DNA from 4 places in the Priestia sp. FSL W8-0524 genome. Region 1 is predicted to be linked to each of the others. Evidence: riboswitches for the same ligand, from Rfam matches in the RefSeq annotation. Region 1 holds a riboswitch; each other region holds the start of a gene.
What was found. A riboswitch is a leader RNA that binds a small molecule or an ion and turns the genes downstream of it on or off. The one in region 1 is predicted to bind S-adenosylmethionine.
Positions count from the first base shown of each region.

Region 2: it holds a riboswitch for S-adenosylmethionine, as region 1 does, so the genes downstream of both, NST66_RS18120 (BMP family protein) here and mtnW (2,3-diketo-5-methylthiopentyl-1-phosphate enolase) in region 1, are expected to answer to the same signal.
Region 3: it holds a riboswitch for S-adenosylmethionine, as region 1 does, so the genes downstream of both, metE (5-methyltetrahydropteroyltriglutamate--homocysteine S-methyltransferase) here and mtnW (2,3-diketo-5-methylthiopentyl-1-phosphate enolase) in region 1, are expected to answer to the same signal.
Region 4: it holds a riboswitch for S-adenosylmethionine, as region 1 does, so the genes downstream of both, NST66_RS28025 (5-methyltetrahydropteroyltriglutamate--homocysteine S-methyltransferase) here and mtnW (2,3-diketo-5-methylthiopentyl-1-phosphate enolase) in region 1, are expected to answer to the same signal.

Region 1 covers NZ_JBBOUG010000001.1:989,069-993,201, reverse strand. The annotation lists gene NST66_RS04890 (methylthioribulose 1-phosphate dehydratase) at 1-607, opposite strand, end outside; gene NST66_RS04885 (2-hydroxy-3-keto-5-methylthiopentenyl-1-phosphate phosphatase) at 604-1,269, opposite strand; gene mtnW (2,3-diketo-5-methylthiopentyl-1-phosphate enolase) at 1,266-2,510, opposite strand; SAM riboswitch class I at 2,592-2,698, opposite strand; gene NST66_RS04875 (pyridoxal phosphate-dependent aminotransferase) at 2,829-4,001, opposite strand; gene NST66_RS04870 (carbon-nitrogen family hydrolase) at 4,114-4,133, shown strand, end outside.
Region 2 covers NZ_JBBOUG010000001.1:3,451,379-3,455,511, reverse strand. The annotation lists gene NST66_RS18135 (putative polysaccharide biosynthesis protein) at 1-34, shown strand, start outside; gene NST66_RS18130 (hypothetical protein) at 48-416, shown strand; gene NST66_RS18125 (hypothetical protein) at 507-656, opposite strand; SAM riboswitch class I at 1,009-1,115, shown strand; gene NST66_RS18120 (BMP family protein) at 1,191-2,201, shown strand; gene NST66_RS18115 (ABC transporter ATP-binding protein) at 2,284-3,816, shown strand; gene NST66_RS18110 (ABC transporter permease) at 3,791-4,133, shown strand, end outside.
Region 3 covers NZ_JBBOUG010000001.1:3,230,087-3,234,219, forward strand. The annotation lists gene NST66_RS16895 (acetate uptake transporter) at 1-570, opposite strand, end outside; gene metE (5-methyltetrahydropteroyltriglutamate--homocysteine S-methyltransferase) at 713-3,007, opposite strand; cobalamin riboswitch at 3,158-3,346, opposite strand; SAM riboswitch class I at 3,426-3,536, opposite strand; gene NST66_RS16905 (hypothetical protein) at 3,617-3,868, opposite strand; gene NST66_RS16910 (hypothetical protein) at 4,127-4,133, opposite strand, start outside.
Region 4 covers NZ_JBBOUG010000003.1:51,170-55,302, reverse strand. The annotation lists gene NST66_RS28045 (hypothetical protein) at 38-736, opposite strand; gene NST66_RS28040 (FtsK/SpoIIIE domain-containing protein) at 733-1,632, opposite strand; gene NST66_RS28035 (hypothetical protein) at 1,657-1,866, opposite strand; gene NST66_RS28030 (hypothetical protein) at 1,879-2,178, opposite strand; SAM riboswitch class I at 2,565-2,665, shown strand; gene NST66_RS28025 (5-methyltetrahydropteroyltriglutamate--homocysteine S-methyltransferase) at 2,747-3,874, shown strand; gene NST66_RS28020 (catalase) at 4,011-4,133, opposite strand, start outside.

The sequences.
Region 1 (4,133 bases):
GTGATAGTAATTTCACATGGTAGCTAAATAGAAATTCATAGGCTTCTAGCGCTTTTTTTGTTTCAAACGCATTTTTGCCCCATACCGTAATTCCGTGGTTACGAATTAAAATCGCGCCTTGATCGCCTTTTATATGATGAGAAAATTCTTCTGCTAGTGTCGGAATATCCGCGTAATTCGGAATAATCGGAACAGTAATTTCCGCATCTTCCTCCCAAATACCCAGTGCCTTAATAATTTCTTGGCCTTTGAATGAAATAAACCCTTCATCTCCGTACAGTTCAGAGATCACGTTGTTGTCGATTGTATGTACATGAAGGCTGCACCCAGCATTCGTTGACTCGTAAATCTTAACGTGTAAAAGCGTTTCAGCAGAAGGCTTTAAATGCGTTTCTTCTGCAGGCTTCCCGTATTGATCAACTAACAAAAAGTCTTCATTTGTGCGTTTTCTTTTATCTTTTCCACTTGCTGATACAAAGAAAGTTGTCGGATTTTGATCCACTTTAATCGCTAAGTTTCCGCTTGTACCGAAGAACCAATCGCGCTCTGCCAACTCATCTTTTATATCTGCAAGCTCGTGTAATCTTTGCTGAGCCATAATACTCATGCTTTCACCTCTTCTGTTAATTCTTGTAAATGGTGAATCACATCATAAAAAGTAGAAAAAGGACGATACGGTAGAGATAGCTCTTCGCATTTTTTAATTAAAAAGTCACGCGCAATGACAGTGTCAGCTAATTTGGCAGCCTGCAAATCTGTAATTGAATCGCCAATAACAACCGTATGATCTCTTTCATCTGCAAGATGGCGAATAATCGTTGGCTTACAGCAGCCGCAGTCATTTGTACACTGTTTATCACATGTATGAGGCCACGTAATGGAAATATGCTCACCGGAAAAATCAGATCCGTTGCAGTAGAGCATTTCTTCTGCAATTCGATTTCCCAAAAGCGGTTTTACAAAAAAGTCAATTCCTCCGCTTACAATATAAAGCGGAATATGATGCTCTTTTGTATAGGCAATAAAATCATCAAATCCATCTCGAATAGCAGACGTCTCTAAAATATAAGAAATAATATCTTCCTTTAATTCCACGGGAAGCAAGGCAAACATTTGCCCTACTCCTTCTTGAATGGAGACGCGCTGTGCTAGCACGTCGTCTTTAATACTTTCCCACTCCGGAGGAGCAAATTGTTTCATAATAGCAATAATGTTATCGCTATTTGTGATTGTTCCATCAAAGTCACAAAAGATTTTTAACGATGTCATGCTTTCACCTCTACTGTTCCCCATAGTTGCAAAGCTTTTTGCAACTCTTTTGATTCTTCCGCTTTTTCGGCTAGTGTTTGATGAGAGAGTACTCCATCTATCGCCGCACGGAATGCTTTTCCTCCTCCGATAGCGCCGTCTGGATGACCGTGAACTCCGCCTCCTGCATTAATAATGCTGTCGATTCCAAAGTCCTTCACAAGCTGCGGTACCATCCCAGGATGAATTCCTGCTGAAGGAACCGGGAAAGTCTGCTTATATTTGTACACAGGACGCGTTAATTCGTAGGCAATGCCTGTCGTATCTTCAAGAGAAAGCGCTACGCTTCCGTATGGTGATGGAAACAGTGAGAAATCTGCTCCGGCTAAGCGCAATAGTTTTCCAAGCAGTAATGAATTTGAAAAACCGTAAAACTCTGATGGCGTAAGCGCTCCGCTAACAGCTGGGTGTGCCATAATCGGCAAGTTAATTTCATCATCTTCTCGAAGTGCCTGCAGTACGTCTAACCCGTAAGCAAATACGTTGAATAAAAGAGCATCGGCTCCTAGCTCAGCTGCTTTTCTCGCTTTTTCTTTTAATTCAAACGTTCGTCCCGTTAAATTAACAGCATACAGCGTGCGGTGTCCCGTTTTTTCGTATACGTCATTCAGTACTTTTTTTCCTTCTGTAACGCGAGTTTCAAAAGGTGTTCGTTCACTATCAAACAAAATCTCGTCGTCTTTAACCAAATCCACTCCGCCAAGCGCTTGCTCACGCAGCTGAGTTGTTAAGTACGTCATGTCTCTTCCAATCACGCCTTTAAAAATACTCATCACAAGCGGACGGTCATAAACGCCTAGTTTCTCTCGTATACCTTCTATTCCAAAGCGCGGTCCTGGGAATTCAGCTAATAATTCATCAGGAAAATCCAAGTCTAATAATTTCACTTTTCCATCAAGTGATAGTTTTCCGAAAACCGTAACTAAAATAGCCGGTAAATCTCTTGAAAAGTTGGCAGTAGGATAAGCAATTTTGACAATAGCCTGCTTAACCTCTCCGCCTAAATATCCGTTAACACGTTCGCAGTCTTGAAGCTCAGTTACGGATACGACGCGCCCTTTATGCTTTTGAAGCTGCTGTTGATCTAAAAGCGGCAGATCTGTCCATGAGCCGACGGTTAGTCCTAAAGCGATTCCTTCCGCTTTTTTATGAAAATTTCCTTTATTGTCATGTAGTAAGTAGCTTGCAACGATTTCACTCATTATGCTAAAAACTCCCTTGCTGTTTAATATCGTTAATAAAAAAAAACCTCTTCTGTGATTAAGAAGAGGCTTTCGTTGCTCTTCTTATCTCTCAGCTGCTGCTGCAAGAATTAGCACCGTGCTTAACATGCGTTAAGTCGGTTGCCGGGCTTCATCGGGCTAGTCCCTCCACCTACTCTTAATAAGAAAGTTGCTATTTATTTAAATTGAATTCGTAGATTATATACTAAATAAAAAATACCGCTAGGATTTATCGGTTATTAATCTCGTTAACTTCTTACATATTAAGCCAACTCAAAAAGGATTGTCAATGCGTTTTTAAAATAAATTTAATTTTTTTATTCGAGATACAGCTTCTCTCATGCGCTCTTCATCCGTCAGCAGTCCTACGCGCACATAGCCTTCACCATATGTTCCGAAGCCTACTCCAGGTGCCACTACAACGTGGGCTTTTTCAAGAAGTAAATCTGAAAATTGTTCAGAAGTATATCCTTTAGGAACTTTTAGCCATGCAAAAAAGGAGCCCGCTGGAGATGTAACGTCCCAACCAATTTCTTGAAGCCCTTGAATAAAGGTATTGCGTCTAGATTCATAGCGCTTAACTAAATCATTCACACATTGTTGAGATTCTAACAGAGCTGCCGCTGCTGCCTCTTGAACCGCCCCAAAGAGGCTGACATACATATGATCTTGAAGAAGATTAATAGCTTCTACTACACTTTCATTTCCTACAGCAAATCCAACTCGCCATCCCGCCATGTTATACGTTTTAGAAAGAGTATAAATTTCAATTCCCGTCTCTTTTGCACCAGGAGTCTGTAAAAAGCTGATTGGCTTTTTACCATCAAATCCAATGGCTCCGTAGGCAAAGTCGTGTACCACACAAATATCGTGCTTGGCAGCAAACGCCACGGTGTCTTCAAAAAATTCTGCCGTTGCCACTGCACCGGTAGGATTATTCGGATAGTTTAAAAACATGAGCTTTGCCTGTTCTTTAGCACGTTCACCTATCTCTTCGTATACGGGCAGAAAATGATTTTCAGCCGTGAGCGGCATCACTTCCATCTTTGCTTTTGCAAGCTCTACTCCAGACCAGTAATCAGGATATCCAGGATCCGGAACCAGCACCGTATCTCCAGGGTTTAATAAGCACTGCGGGATTTCAACAAGTCCACCCTTCCCGCCAAACAAAATAGCTACTTCTTTTTCAGGATCCACATCAACGCCATATTCTCGTTTATAAAAAGTCGCAACGGCCTCTTTCAAAAACTGGTGCCCCCGAAATGGAGAATATTTATGATGCATAGGATTAGCACTTGCTTTTTGGAGTGTTTCTACAATATGTGAAGGAGTAGGCTGATCAGGATTTCCCTGCCCTAAGTTAATAACGTCGTGCCCTTGGGCCATTACTTTTCCTACCTTGCCTACAAGTGATGCAAAAAATTGTTTTGGTAAACTTTTTAATAGTTCCGATTGCTCAAATTGTTTCATCATCGCACACCTTCTCAAAAAATTCTTGAAATTCTAGTCACAAATAATATATTGTAATACTCAACTTGTAAAGTCATTTTTTTCAACTACTAAAAAAAGGACGGATGATAAAGTGAGTGTAAAAATCACGTG
Region 2 (4,133 bases), 2.5 Mb from region 1:
ATCTGTTGTGTTAAATAGAAGAAAAAGAATGTAAAGGAGAGAAAGAAGTGTCAAAACGATTTGTACTAACCGTAGCCGCTGGAGGATGTATCATAATCTTCAGCGCGCTGCTGCTACTAAACTGGGAAAAGGTGTTCGGAGACTACCGTCCCATTCAAACAGCAACAGCCGTATTCAAGTTAGAAGTGGGAAGTCAAGATGTAGCAAAGACTACGGATTCAGATAATGTTCTTTACTATATGGTGAAAAAAGGACATTTAGATGAATATATTCAACTGATGGATGAAAAAGGCTATGTGTTAAAAGAGAAAGATATTGATCATAACCGACTTGTTTTTAACAATGGACAAGAGGATGAGCAAATTTACTACAAGCGCTTTGCTAGGAAGTATACGATGATTGATGGAGAAGGGTAAAAGCCTTCACTTGGAATTACTACATACTAAAATCATTAAAAGAAAACACCACCTTGCGAATAAAAGGTGGTGTTTTTTTGTTAGATTATCTCATCTTAGTTTTACTCTTGCTATCCCTGTTACGACCATACTCGTAATAAAAATAACTATGATTCCAATGTTGGTCGGGGTATCAAAAAATGTTTTTGAAACGGCTAAAGCGATAATAAGCCCAATAGCTATGCCAGATAGTTCTTTCATTAATTTCACCGTTAACACCTCTTAACAATATTACTAAGGAAAAGTCTAACATTATTGGTAAAGTGGTTTCAATTAATAACACATTAACCGAAGAGGTATAATAGAACTTATTTGCTACCACTAAACCCTCTTGACCGTCAACAGATTCAGTATAAGTGCTTTGTGAAGAAGTATAGAATGATTCAAGAAGTGAGGTAAAGGCTTTAACTTTTATTTTATATTTTAGTAGACTAAAACCGTATAATCCTATCTGTTTTTGAAGTTTTTTTGCGTGAAAAAGAAAAATAATATTGACAATTGTTGAAAAACTATTAATATTGACTATATTACATAAAACAAATAGCTATTGTTTTCCTTATCAAGAGAGGTGGAGGGACTGGCCCTGTGAAACCCGGCAACCGCTGTCTATGACAGAATGGTGCCAAATCCTTAAGAACAGTATGTTCTTGAAGATGAGGAAGAGACGTTTGGTTAACGAGCTCTTCCTTTATATAAAGGAAGAGCTTTTTTTATATTATAGGGGGAGTAAGTTAAATGAAGAGATTTCTTATTTTAGCAGTTGCGCTTGTACTACTCGTAACTGGCTGTCAGTCAAAAAGTACAAAAAGCAGTGGAAGTGAAGAGAAAGGAAAGAAGCGAATTGCTCTTGTTTTGCCTGAAAAGATTGGAGTTAACCCGTTTTTTCAGCAAATGGATGATGGAGCAAAGCGCGCTGGGAAGAAGTATAACATTGATGTAAAGACAATTGAATCTACGGACCAAGCAGCCATTGAAAGTAATTTGCGTGCTGCGGTAGCCGAAAATTATGACTTGATTATTACATCTTCTTTTGAATCCGAAGATGCGTTGAAAAAAGTAGCTCAAGAAAATCCGCAGCGTCAATTTGCGATTATTGATACAGTGGTCGATTTACCAAATGTAAGAAGCGTTGTATTTCGTGAGCAAGAAGCTTCATATTTATTAGGAGCAGCGGCAGGATTGATTACGAAAACGAATAAAGTAGGAATGGTTGCAGCTGATGATATTCCATTATTAAAAAAATGGACGGTAAGTTTTAAAGAAGGATTACAATCAACAAATCCAAAAGCAGAGTTTCTAGTAAACTATGTTGGAAGCTTCTCTGATCCAGCTAAAGCAAAAGAACTTGCTATTTTACAAGCTTCAAAAGGCGCTGATTTTATCGCCGGAGCATCAGCAGTAGGCGACTTGGGTGTATTTGAAGCAGCAAAAGAAAAAGGTTTTTATACGGCAGGACAAGATATTGACCGTACGGAAGTAGATCCTGAGCATATCGTTTTATCGCAGTTAAAAGGATCTGATGCAGCTGCTTATGAAACGGTAGAAGCACTCGCAAATGACAAATTTAAATCGGGCGTAGTGACATACGGCTTAAAAGAAAAAGGTGTTGGGTTAACGTATGTGACTCAAGACAGCAAGACGCCTCTTAGTGACTTTGTAGGACAAGATGTGATTAATCAATTAAAAGAAATTAAAGATTCGATTATTGATGGAAAAACAGTGGTAAAAGATCCGTTAGCAAAGTGAGTTGAGAAGAGAAGTCGAGTAAGGCTGGCTTCTCTTTCTTATTTTTGAAAAAAACCTAAAGGGGAAAAGAGCAATGAATGGAATGAGTGAGCTGCTGCAGTTAACGAATTTAACGAAGAAATACGGTTCATTTTTAGCAAACGATAACGTGTCTTTTAGGCTAAAAAAAGGCGAGGTTCACGCGCTGGTCGGAGAAAACGGTGCTGGTAAAACAACGTTGATGAGGATGCTTTACGGAATGGAAAAGCCGAGTTCAGGAAGTATTCAGCTACATGGGAAAACCGTCTCGTTTTCATCTCCTGCGGATGCGATTAAAAACGGAATAGGCATGGTGCATCAGCATTTTATGGTTTTTCCTCATTTTTCAGTGGCTGAAAATATTGTCTTGGGGCATGAGCCAAAGAAAGGTCTCTTTTTTAATAGAAGGCAAGCGAAAGAGGATGTTCAGCAATTAACCCAAACCTATCAGATTTCAGTAGATGTTCATAAAAAAGTAAAGCATTGCTCAATTGGAGAACAGCAAAAGATTGAAATTTTAAAAGTGCTGTATCAAGGAGCAGAAATCATTGTTTTAGACGAGCCTACCGCTGTACTTACTCCTCATGAAGTGAAGGAACTATTAAAAACAATCCGTTTTTTGGCTTCACAAGGAAAAAGCATCATTATTATTACACATAAGCTGCAAGAAGTGATGGAAGTAGCGGACCGCATCACGGTTCTGCGAAATGGTAAAGTAGCCGGCGTCACAAATAAAGAATCTACTAATGCTCACCATTTAGCCAAGCTGATGGTAGGACGAGAATTAAAAGAGCGTCCTGCAAGAGTGCCATCACAAAGCACTTCTCATTTAAGCGTACAAAATCTCTTTTTAAAAGGAAAAGGACAAAAAAACGTATTGCAAAATGTGTCTCTTCACGTTTCAGCAGGAGAAATTGTCGGTATTGCAGGCGTTTCAGGAAATGGGCAATCAGAGCTGCTTCAAACAATCGCTGGATTAGTAGAAACAGACAGCGGAAGTATTAAACTTGGAGAAGAAGATCTTACAGGGCAATCTGTGCGTGAAAGAAGAGAAGCAGGAATCGCTCATATTCCAGAAGACCGCTATATGTGGGGAGCCTCTAAAGACGATACGATCGAAGAAAATGCGCTGATGGGCTATCAGTATAAAGCTTCTCACTCGAAAATGGGCTGGCTGAAAAGAAAGATATTCAATTCGAGCGTGGAGGAATGGATAAATGAATTTTCGATTAAAGCCACTTCATCTAAGCAAAAAGCAGGAGAACTGTCAGGGGGGAATCTGCAAAAATTGATTGTTGCCAGAGAGCTTGGCCAAAACACTTCTTTTCTACTTGCTGCCGAACCAACGCGAGGAGTGGATATTGGGGCAATGGAACGTATTCACGACGCTTTGATTCAAAAACGCAATAATGGATCGGCTATTTTACTTGTATCTTCTGAGCTGTCGGAGATTATCTCACTATCAGATCGAATTTTAGTGATGTACGAAGGCAGTATTGTTGGAGAGCTTACAAGGGAAGAAGCAACGGAAGAGAAATTAAGCATATTAATGGCAGGAGGAACGGTAGAAGGTGATACAGTTGCAGAAACTTCTTAAATCATTAATCCAGCCAGTTATTGCAGTCATTTTTGGCTTAGCAATAGGAGGCATTATTATTTCTTTAACTGGTGGTTCGGTTCTTCAAACATATACAGAGCTCTGGAATGGAGCGTTTGGTAATTTTTATTTCTTCACCACTACGCTGGCTCGCGCTACACCTATTCTTTTAATTGCGTTAGGTGTCGGGTTTGCTTTTAGAGCAGGTGTGTTTAATTTAGGGGGAGAAGGGCAGATGGTCGTTGGAGCGATTAGCGCAGCGATTGTTGCTTATTACCTACCGGCTCCAGGGATGGTCAAGCTTATAGCGGCTATTG
Region 3 (4,133 bases), 2.2 Mb from region 1:
ACCATAGTGAGTATTTAATACAGCCGCTGCAGATCCATAGAATGAAAACAAAGCGATTAATAGCTCTGACACTGCTGCTAGTAAGTGCGTGTATTCATATGCCACACCAAATGTACTTAGCGATAATCCAATAAATAAGAAATCAATTAACACAAAAATAATAAATAATACTTTATGAGTGCCCATTGCTCCAACCGTCATAAAAACGCTGAAAATTAAGTAGCCGACAAAAGCAAATGCGAGCTGCTTCGGATCCGCTTCTTTTGCGAGCGCTTCCCCAAATGCGCCAAGCTGAATAAGCCATGTCATAGCTACACCTAGCCAAAATAAACCGAAGGCACCAAAAGCAGTTGCGCCGAAGGTATTATTATGTTTGAAATCTTGCATAGACGCAATTAGCTGTCCTATCCCGCCTAAAAAAATTGCCCATGGCAATACCAATGAAACACCATCGGTTACCCCAAGCTTTTGAAACGATGCAACAAGTGTCACCATGGCAAGTCCGAATAGGCCTAGCGCTGATGGATCCGCTGTTACAATTTTAACGTGCTGCGTGCTGTTGTTACTCATGTTGTACCTCCCTGATTTTAAAAACACCTTTAAAAAGATACAAAAATCTACGGGAAGTGTCAATGGATATTTTTGGCCTTTAAAAAACCCATAAGACCAAGCAGTGTAGCGTTTACACTGCTTGGTCTTGACTTTCTTGTTATTAAGCGTTTTGTAATAAATTTTTTCTTGTTTGTTTTGCAGACTCAACCATCACTTTTAAAGCTTCCACCGTCTCGCTGATTCCTCTTGTTTTAAGACCGCAGTCGGGATTAATCCAAAACAATGCAGGATCAAGCACTTTTAGAGCGCGGTCAATGTTTCGTGTCAGCTCTTCAAGCTTCGGTACGCGCGGGCTGTGGATATCATATACGCCAAGTCCAATTCCCTGGTTATACGTATGTTTTTCAAACGCATAAATTAATTCACCGTGGCTTTTGGACGTTTCAATGGAAATCACGTCGGCATCAAGCGCTTTGATCGCATCAATAATCTCTTCGAATTCCGAATAGCACATATGCGTGTGAATTTGCGTCTCGTTTTGCACCGATACCGTGGCTAATTTGAACGCATACACCGCGGCGCTCAAGTAGCTTTCCCAGTTTTCTCGTTTTAACGGCAGTCCTTCACGCAGCGCCGGTTCATCTACTTGAATCATTGAGATGCCCTGACTTTCAAGTGCTTCCACTTCTTTTCTAAGAGCAAGCGCAATTTGATTTGCCACGTCGTAGCGCGGGATATCATCACGCACAAATGACCAGTTTAAAATCGTAATCGGCCCCGTCAGCATTCCTTTAACAGGCTTATTGGTTAGAGACTGTGCGTAGACCGTTTCTTTGATCGTCATCGCCTGCTCGTACGAGACATCTCCGTAAATAAGCGGCGGCTTGACACAGCGAGAACCGTATGATTGCACCCAGCCAAACTTCGTAAACTGAAAGCCTCCTAATTTTTCACCGAAGTATTCAACCATGTCGGTACGCTCAAACTCTCCGTGCACAAGAACATCTAAGCCGATGTCTTCTTGAATTTCAATCCATTTTTTGATTTCAGCGTTAATGTACGCTTCATATGCTTCATCGCTTAACTCTCCTTTACGCCACTTCAGACGCTCTTTTCGCACTTCTTTTGTTTGCGGAAAGCTTCCAATTGTTGTCGTTGGAAGAAGCGGCAGTTGAAACGCTTCTTGCTGAACGCGTTGACGTACGTCAAACGGCGCTTGGCGCTCTGCTTTATAGCTGTGCAGCTGCTTCAGCTCTTTTTGCACGTCTTGGTGATTTCGAAAAGATGATCCATTTAATGCTTGAATCGCCTGTTTGCTTACACTTATTTCTTTTTCAATTGCTTCTTTTCCTTGCTGCACCGCTTTTGTTAAAAGCGTGATTTCCTTTAGCTTTTCATCTGCAAAAGACAGCGCGTTTTTTAGAATTGGCTCAATGGTTTTTTCGCTTTTCACCGTGACAGGAACATGTAATAAACTTGATGAAGGCTGCAGAATCAAACGGTCTTTTGATACGGCTTCTTCAATTTCACTGATTGTTAAAAGCTGTTCGTCCAAGTTTTCACGCCAAATGTTTCGTCCGTCAATCACTCCTGCTGCCAGCACTTTATCAGTTGGAAACCCATATTTATTAAGTGCCGTGAGATTTTCGCCTCGGTCATGTACAAAATCCAATCCAATTCCGTGAACAGGAAGAGCAACTACTTCTTTATAGTAATCTACGCTGTCAAAATACGTCTGCAAAATGACTTTTACATTCGGTGCCGCTTTTTTCAAAGCTTCATAGACTTCTTTATAGAGCGCCAGGTCTTCTTTTGATAGCGTTGTAGCTAAAACCGGCTCATCCATTTGTACCCACTCCACGCCTTCTGCCTGCAGCTCCGCTAAGATTGTTGCATAAAGAGGAACAAATTGTTCAACTACTTTTTTAAACTCACTTTTTTTATATCCTTTTGACAGCTTCACAAATGTTACTGGACCTAAAATAACGGGTTTGCCTTTGATATTCAGCTTTTGTTTTGCTTCTTTGTAAAATTGAAGCGGGCGATTTTCTACAAGTGCCGGCGTACATTCCTCAAGCTCGGGTACGATGTAGTGATAATTTGTGTTAAACCATTTTGTCATCGTAGAAGCTACCGCACCTTTTGTTCCTCGCGCGATGTCAAAATACGTTTCAAGCGATACCGGGCCTCCGTTATATTCAAAGCGCTTTGGCACCAAACCAAACATAGCGGCTGTATCTAACACGTGATCGTATAAGCTAAAATCGCCGACTGGAATTAATTCAATTCCTGCGTCACGCTGTTTTTTCAGATGTCCTAGACGAAGAGCTTCAATTTCCTGAAGAAAGATATCTTTCTCTAGCTTTCCTGCCCAAAACTGCTCAAGCGCTTTTTTCCATTCTCGTTTTTCACCAATTCTTGGATAACCTACATTTGAACTTTTTACACTGCTCATTTTTTCCACTCCCTGTATATTTTTTTATCGCTAAACTAAAAAATCTCCCTTTTCGAAATGAAAAGAGAGATGATACGCATACTTAACTAAAGTTGAGATAGCCTGTTTTTCTCAACACGTATTCCTCACTCCTCTCTATATCCCGTAGAGCTTAAGTGCATACAACAGGCAGGTCTCCTGACTTAGGTTCATCGCTTCCTATCCCTTCCCATTTCAACATGAAACAGTGGTTAATAAGTTGCTCCCCATTACAGTGGCGGGACCGCGCCGGCTTTTCACCGGTCTTCCCTTTTAAGCTGCGTACATTCGTTACACAGCACCTGATGCATTTCTATGAAATTGTTCATTCAAAACACCTTTACATAAAATAAAAAGCCTCTCTATTATGAATAGAGAGGCATAGTATCTATGAAATCCTCTCTTATTTTTCAAAGCTGTACGCTTTGCAGGATGTAGCACCTTTTTAACAAGATTGTTAAATGGTTGCCGGGCTTCACAGGGCCAGTCCCTCCGCCTCTCTCAATAAGAGTTTTAATTGTTTATAATATTTTGAATGTAGAGTCATCTTAACACCTTACATTTATGTTGTCAAAAGAAATTTCAACAAAATTAGTTTTCAGGAGGTGCTGACGCTAATTTTTGCCTTAATAATTTGTAATCATCTTTTCGATGTGTTTCGATCAAGTCTTTTGCTCCTTGATGATACCCTGAAGAATAGATGTACTCTACAGCCGTTTCGATAAGCATTCTCTTTTCTTCCGCACATTCTCGGTCCATTAGGGGGAACAGTCTACCTAAAAGGTCATTCAAATCTTCCTTAATAAAACGATTAAGTCCTTCTTGCATCTTTTCGTTTGCCATGATAGCTCCTCCATTTGCTGTGTATGTTCCAAGCCTCTATAAACAGGCATTTCACTGTGAATGTTAAGATAAAGTTAAGTCATTAAACAGTATATCAAGTAAATGTTTTTCTTCAATTACATATGTAATACAAATATATGACAAATATAGAGAATATATCATCATTCATTATCTATTATAACGCTTGACTCGGCCTTCTGCTACAAGGTTTCATACGGTTTTCTAAAAGAGGGTGAGACACAACGAAGTGAATCCAATCTAAAGG
Region 4 (4,133 bases), on a different contig from region 1:
CTGGCTTATTGAGGCGGCTTTTTTATGTTGACCGTCATTATGGGAGATTAATTTTAATCCCACCGGAAGAAGCTGAGGCCCGTGGCTTTCCATCTCTCTGTTGTTTACCCACACTCTTATATTTCTCCATCAATTCATGGATACTTGCTACTTGTATAATACGGATATGTTCAGAATTAATAGCATACCGAACAGGTGTAATTAAAATGACGGAAGGAAAGAGGGCTGGTCGATCTTCTGGCTGCCAATGCAAAGATCTCCACTCATCCGAAAAGAAAAACTCTTCATAGAGGTTAACCTTCGCTTGCATTTTCTGTTCGGAATACTGATTTCTCTGGATCTCAATCCAAAAGGGAGATCCTTTAAAAATGTAAAACAGATCCGGTTCAATGCTTCCTTTTCGTCCGGTAGGCTTATCTTCCACAATGATCTGTTTAGGTGTGCTATACGTGCACATTTGTTTATAGACATCCAAGATAGAAAGGAAGTGTAATATTTTTTGAGAGTTCTTTTTGATCTTGGCATCCACAGGTAAGTAGACAGTCGGAGAATACTGCTGTGTACGTTCAATTAGTTCTAATCGATATAAAAAACGTACCATCACACTATTGCATGCATTTATAGGCGATTTAAGCTGTTTAAAGAATAGGTCAACTAAAGAGTCTCGATCTACGGCTCTAAATTGATTAATAAACGCTATGATGTCTTTATCACGCTGAGATAACCGGAAACTCATCGTTGCTCCTCCTTCTCTAATAACCCGAAGATGGACTGTGATACCACTTCTAGTTCTGATTCAGGATCTTTCACGAGCGTTTTATAAGGTGAAAGTATTTCCTTACAAGCTCCTTCATCTAAGAAATAGGCTTGAAACTCTTTGACCTCATCAATTTTAATCTTCATACGCCCCCTGGCTGCGGCATCGATTTCTTCTGCCCCAAGTACACCTGCCACCTTTGCATTCGTGGCATCGGCTTGCCTTCCAGAGATCCGAACTCGTAAGTTTGCTTTTAGTGCTGAATTCAACAAATCGGCATCTGGACGCTGCATGGCAATAATCGTATGAACACCTAACGCACGACCTTGACTCGCAAACTGTTGAATCATCTCTACAAGCTCCGTTTCTCTCTTCACGATGGACATTTCATCAATTACCACAACGATACGAGGCAGCTTAAAAGGTAGCCTGCTTATATGTGTCACGCCATGCTCTAACAATAAATCGCCTCTTCGATACATTTCAGCTCGTAATAAAGCAAAAGGTTTTCTCATATCCTTTGCCTCAAAACAAAGCGCATCTATATGCTCAATCCCATGAAACAGCCCCAAATCGGCTCGTTTAAGATCCACCAACACTAAACGCAAGTCTTCAGAAGAGGCATATTTTATCCATGTTGTGAGGATCACACGCATGAGACTGCTTTTTCCGGCTCCAATTTCACCCGATATTAGCAAGGTTTCTAGATCCGCAAAGTCCCACGAAATGAAGTTTCCATAGATTTCTTTACCAATACAGACAGGCAGCTCCATCTTCTCAATGTGAGGATGGATTGTTTCATAATCATATTTAAGCATGGTAGGTAAGTCTTTGTGATGAACGGTAATACTAAAGTTTTTTAAGCTTCCATTCACTTCAATATTACTGCCTAATACTTGTCATAATGCCCATCTTTTTTTCGTTAAGAGTTCAGGATCAATGCCATTAAGTAAAGAAAAGGCATACCGAGTATAGTTATTATGGTGATCGATCTGATGAATTTTAGGAAATTGATAGGAGGTACGATCCCCATGCTTTATGACCCGATAAATTTCTGCTGTACGAAACGCTTTAATAAGCTTTCCACGCAATTTTAGTTTCTCAAACATCTAAACCCCTCCTCAAAACATAAATGTTGCAAAGAAGTAAAATAAGGCTCCATAAAAGGTGACAGGTAAGATAAACCGCATCACTTTCGCAAACTGGTCAGAGAGATCGATGACACCCCATCGTTCTAATATTCGTTCAATAATAGCAATTCCTAAGACAATGCCTCCTATGGTTAGAATAGTGGGGTCAAGCATGGCCAGTGGACTAAATGGGAAAAAGGAATATGCCTTGAATGGACGAGGCTTTGTGGAGGGCTTAAAGGATGGTTTATGGAGGAAGTTTCGAAAACCAATATCATGTGTTTTTCTCATGTTGGTACCTACTTTCATTCTTTTTATTTTTCCGCCTTTCATGTCTCAGTTATTTCAGCTCAACACATCCGGTCGCCCCCTTCGCCTCTTCGGTTCAGCTCCCTTACAGGTTCCACGAAGGGCTTCACTAGGCGTATAAAGCTTGTATTAACGCGGTAACGATACTGAACTAGCTACTGATTAGGTAACGCAGTAATAATTCTTTAGATACTATGTAGCTACTGCAGTAAGCTTGCCTGTCCACTCAAAAAATAAAAAAGAATCCTTACTACAGTAGGTAATGAGGAAGTAATGAGGTAAGAGGTGTATTATTTCTGATTTTTCGAATTTTTGTTGACAACCTAAGAAAACAAGTGTAACCTTTTTTTAGCTAAATAAATTGAATATTCTTATCTCGAGAGGTGGAGGGACTGGCCCTAGGAAGCCTCGGCAACAGACTGTTAAAGTACTGTGCCAATTCCAGTAGCAATTTGCTTGAAGATAAGAAGAGAATCCATAACGATTATTAACCTCTTCTTATTTGTAAGAAGAGGTTTTTTATTTTGAAAAGAAAGAAGGAAACAAAACCATGACTAAGACATTAGTGAAGGCTCCATTTAAAGCTGATCACGTAGGTAGTTTTTTACGACCAACTCCCCTCAAAGAAGCAAGAAAAGCGTATGCGAATGGTACAATTAATAAAGCTGATTTAAAATCTGTAGAGGACAAAGAAATTGAAAAGCTTGTTCAGAAGCAAATTGAATTGGGTCTTAAATCGATCACGGACGGTGAATTTAGACGTTCTTGGTGGCATTTGGACTTCTTATCAGGCTTAGAAGGTGTGGAGCAGTTTGAAACAGAATATATCAGCCAATTCAAAGGTGCAAAAACCAAAAATAACGCAATTAAGGTAGTAGGTAAAGTGGACTTCGATCATCATTATATGGTGGAACACTTCACGTTTTTAAAAGAAGCTGTTGAACGACATGGTGATGGAAGCCAAGTCGCTAAATTCTCAATTCCAAGCCCAAACATGTTATTTACTCGGATTCAAGAAGATACATATTATAAGGGAAACAGAGATCAATTTTATCATGATACTGTGGCTGCTTATCAAAAAGCTATTCAAGCCTTTTACGACGCAGGCTGCCGTTATCTACAACTAGATGATACGTCCTGGATTGATTTCGTTTCTGAAGAACGCATCAATGCGGTTGTTGAGAAGCTTGGTATGGATGTAAAAGACATTATCGATAATCGAGTAAGTTGCTTAAATGATGCTATTTCTAAAAAGCCTGAAGATATGCTCATTACGATGCATATTTGTCGTGGAAACTTTAGATCTACGTATATCACAAGTGGTGGCTACGATACTATATCTGATGCTATCTTTGCTAACTTACATGTAGATGGACTTTTCCTTGAATATGATGATAACCGTTCAGGAGATTTTGAACCATTAAAAAGTTTTACACGTAACAATCAAACCGTTGTATTAGGATTGGTAACATCTAAATTCCCTACATTAGAAGATGCTAAAGTCATTAAGCGAAGAATCCAAGAAGCAAGTGAATATATTCCTCTAGAAAACTTGTCATTGAGTCCTCAATGTGGCTTTGCGAGTACAGAAGAAGGAAACGAATTAACAGAAGAAGAGCAATGGAATAAAATTAATCACGTAATTCAAATTGCTCAAGATGTCTGGACAAATAACTAAAGAATGATTTAAAAGATACCTCTCCTGTCAATTAGGAGAGGTATCTTTTAAATCATGAGGTTTTAGGCAAGGTATTCCCTTAAGATTATACTATACCCATACGTCGGTTCCCTATTTTTAAAATGGAGCAATTCACTTAATAAGGATCGACTTCGTGACTTTTCTTTACAGCATCTTCTGTTGCTTCATTTGCAGCTAATGTACCTTGTCCATATTTTGATTTACCTGCTTTACGACCAGGTACCTCACTTGTATTTTT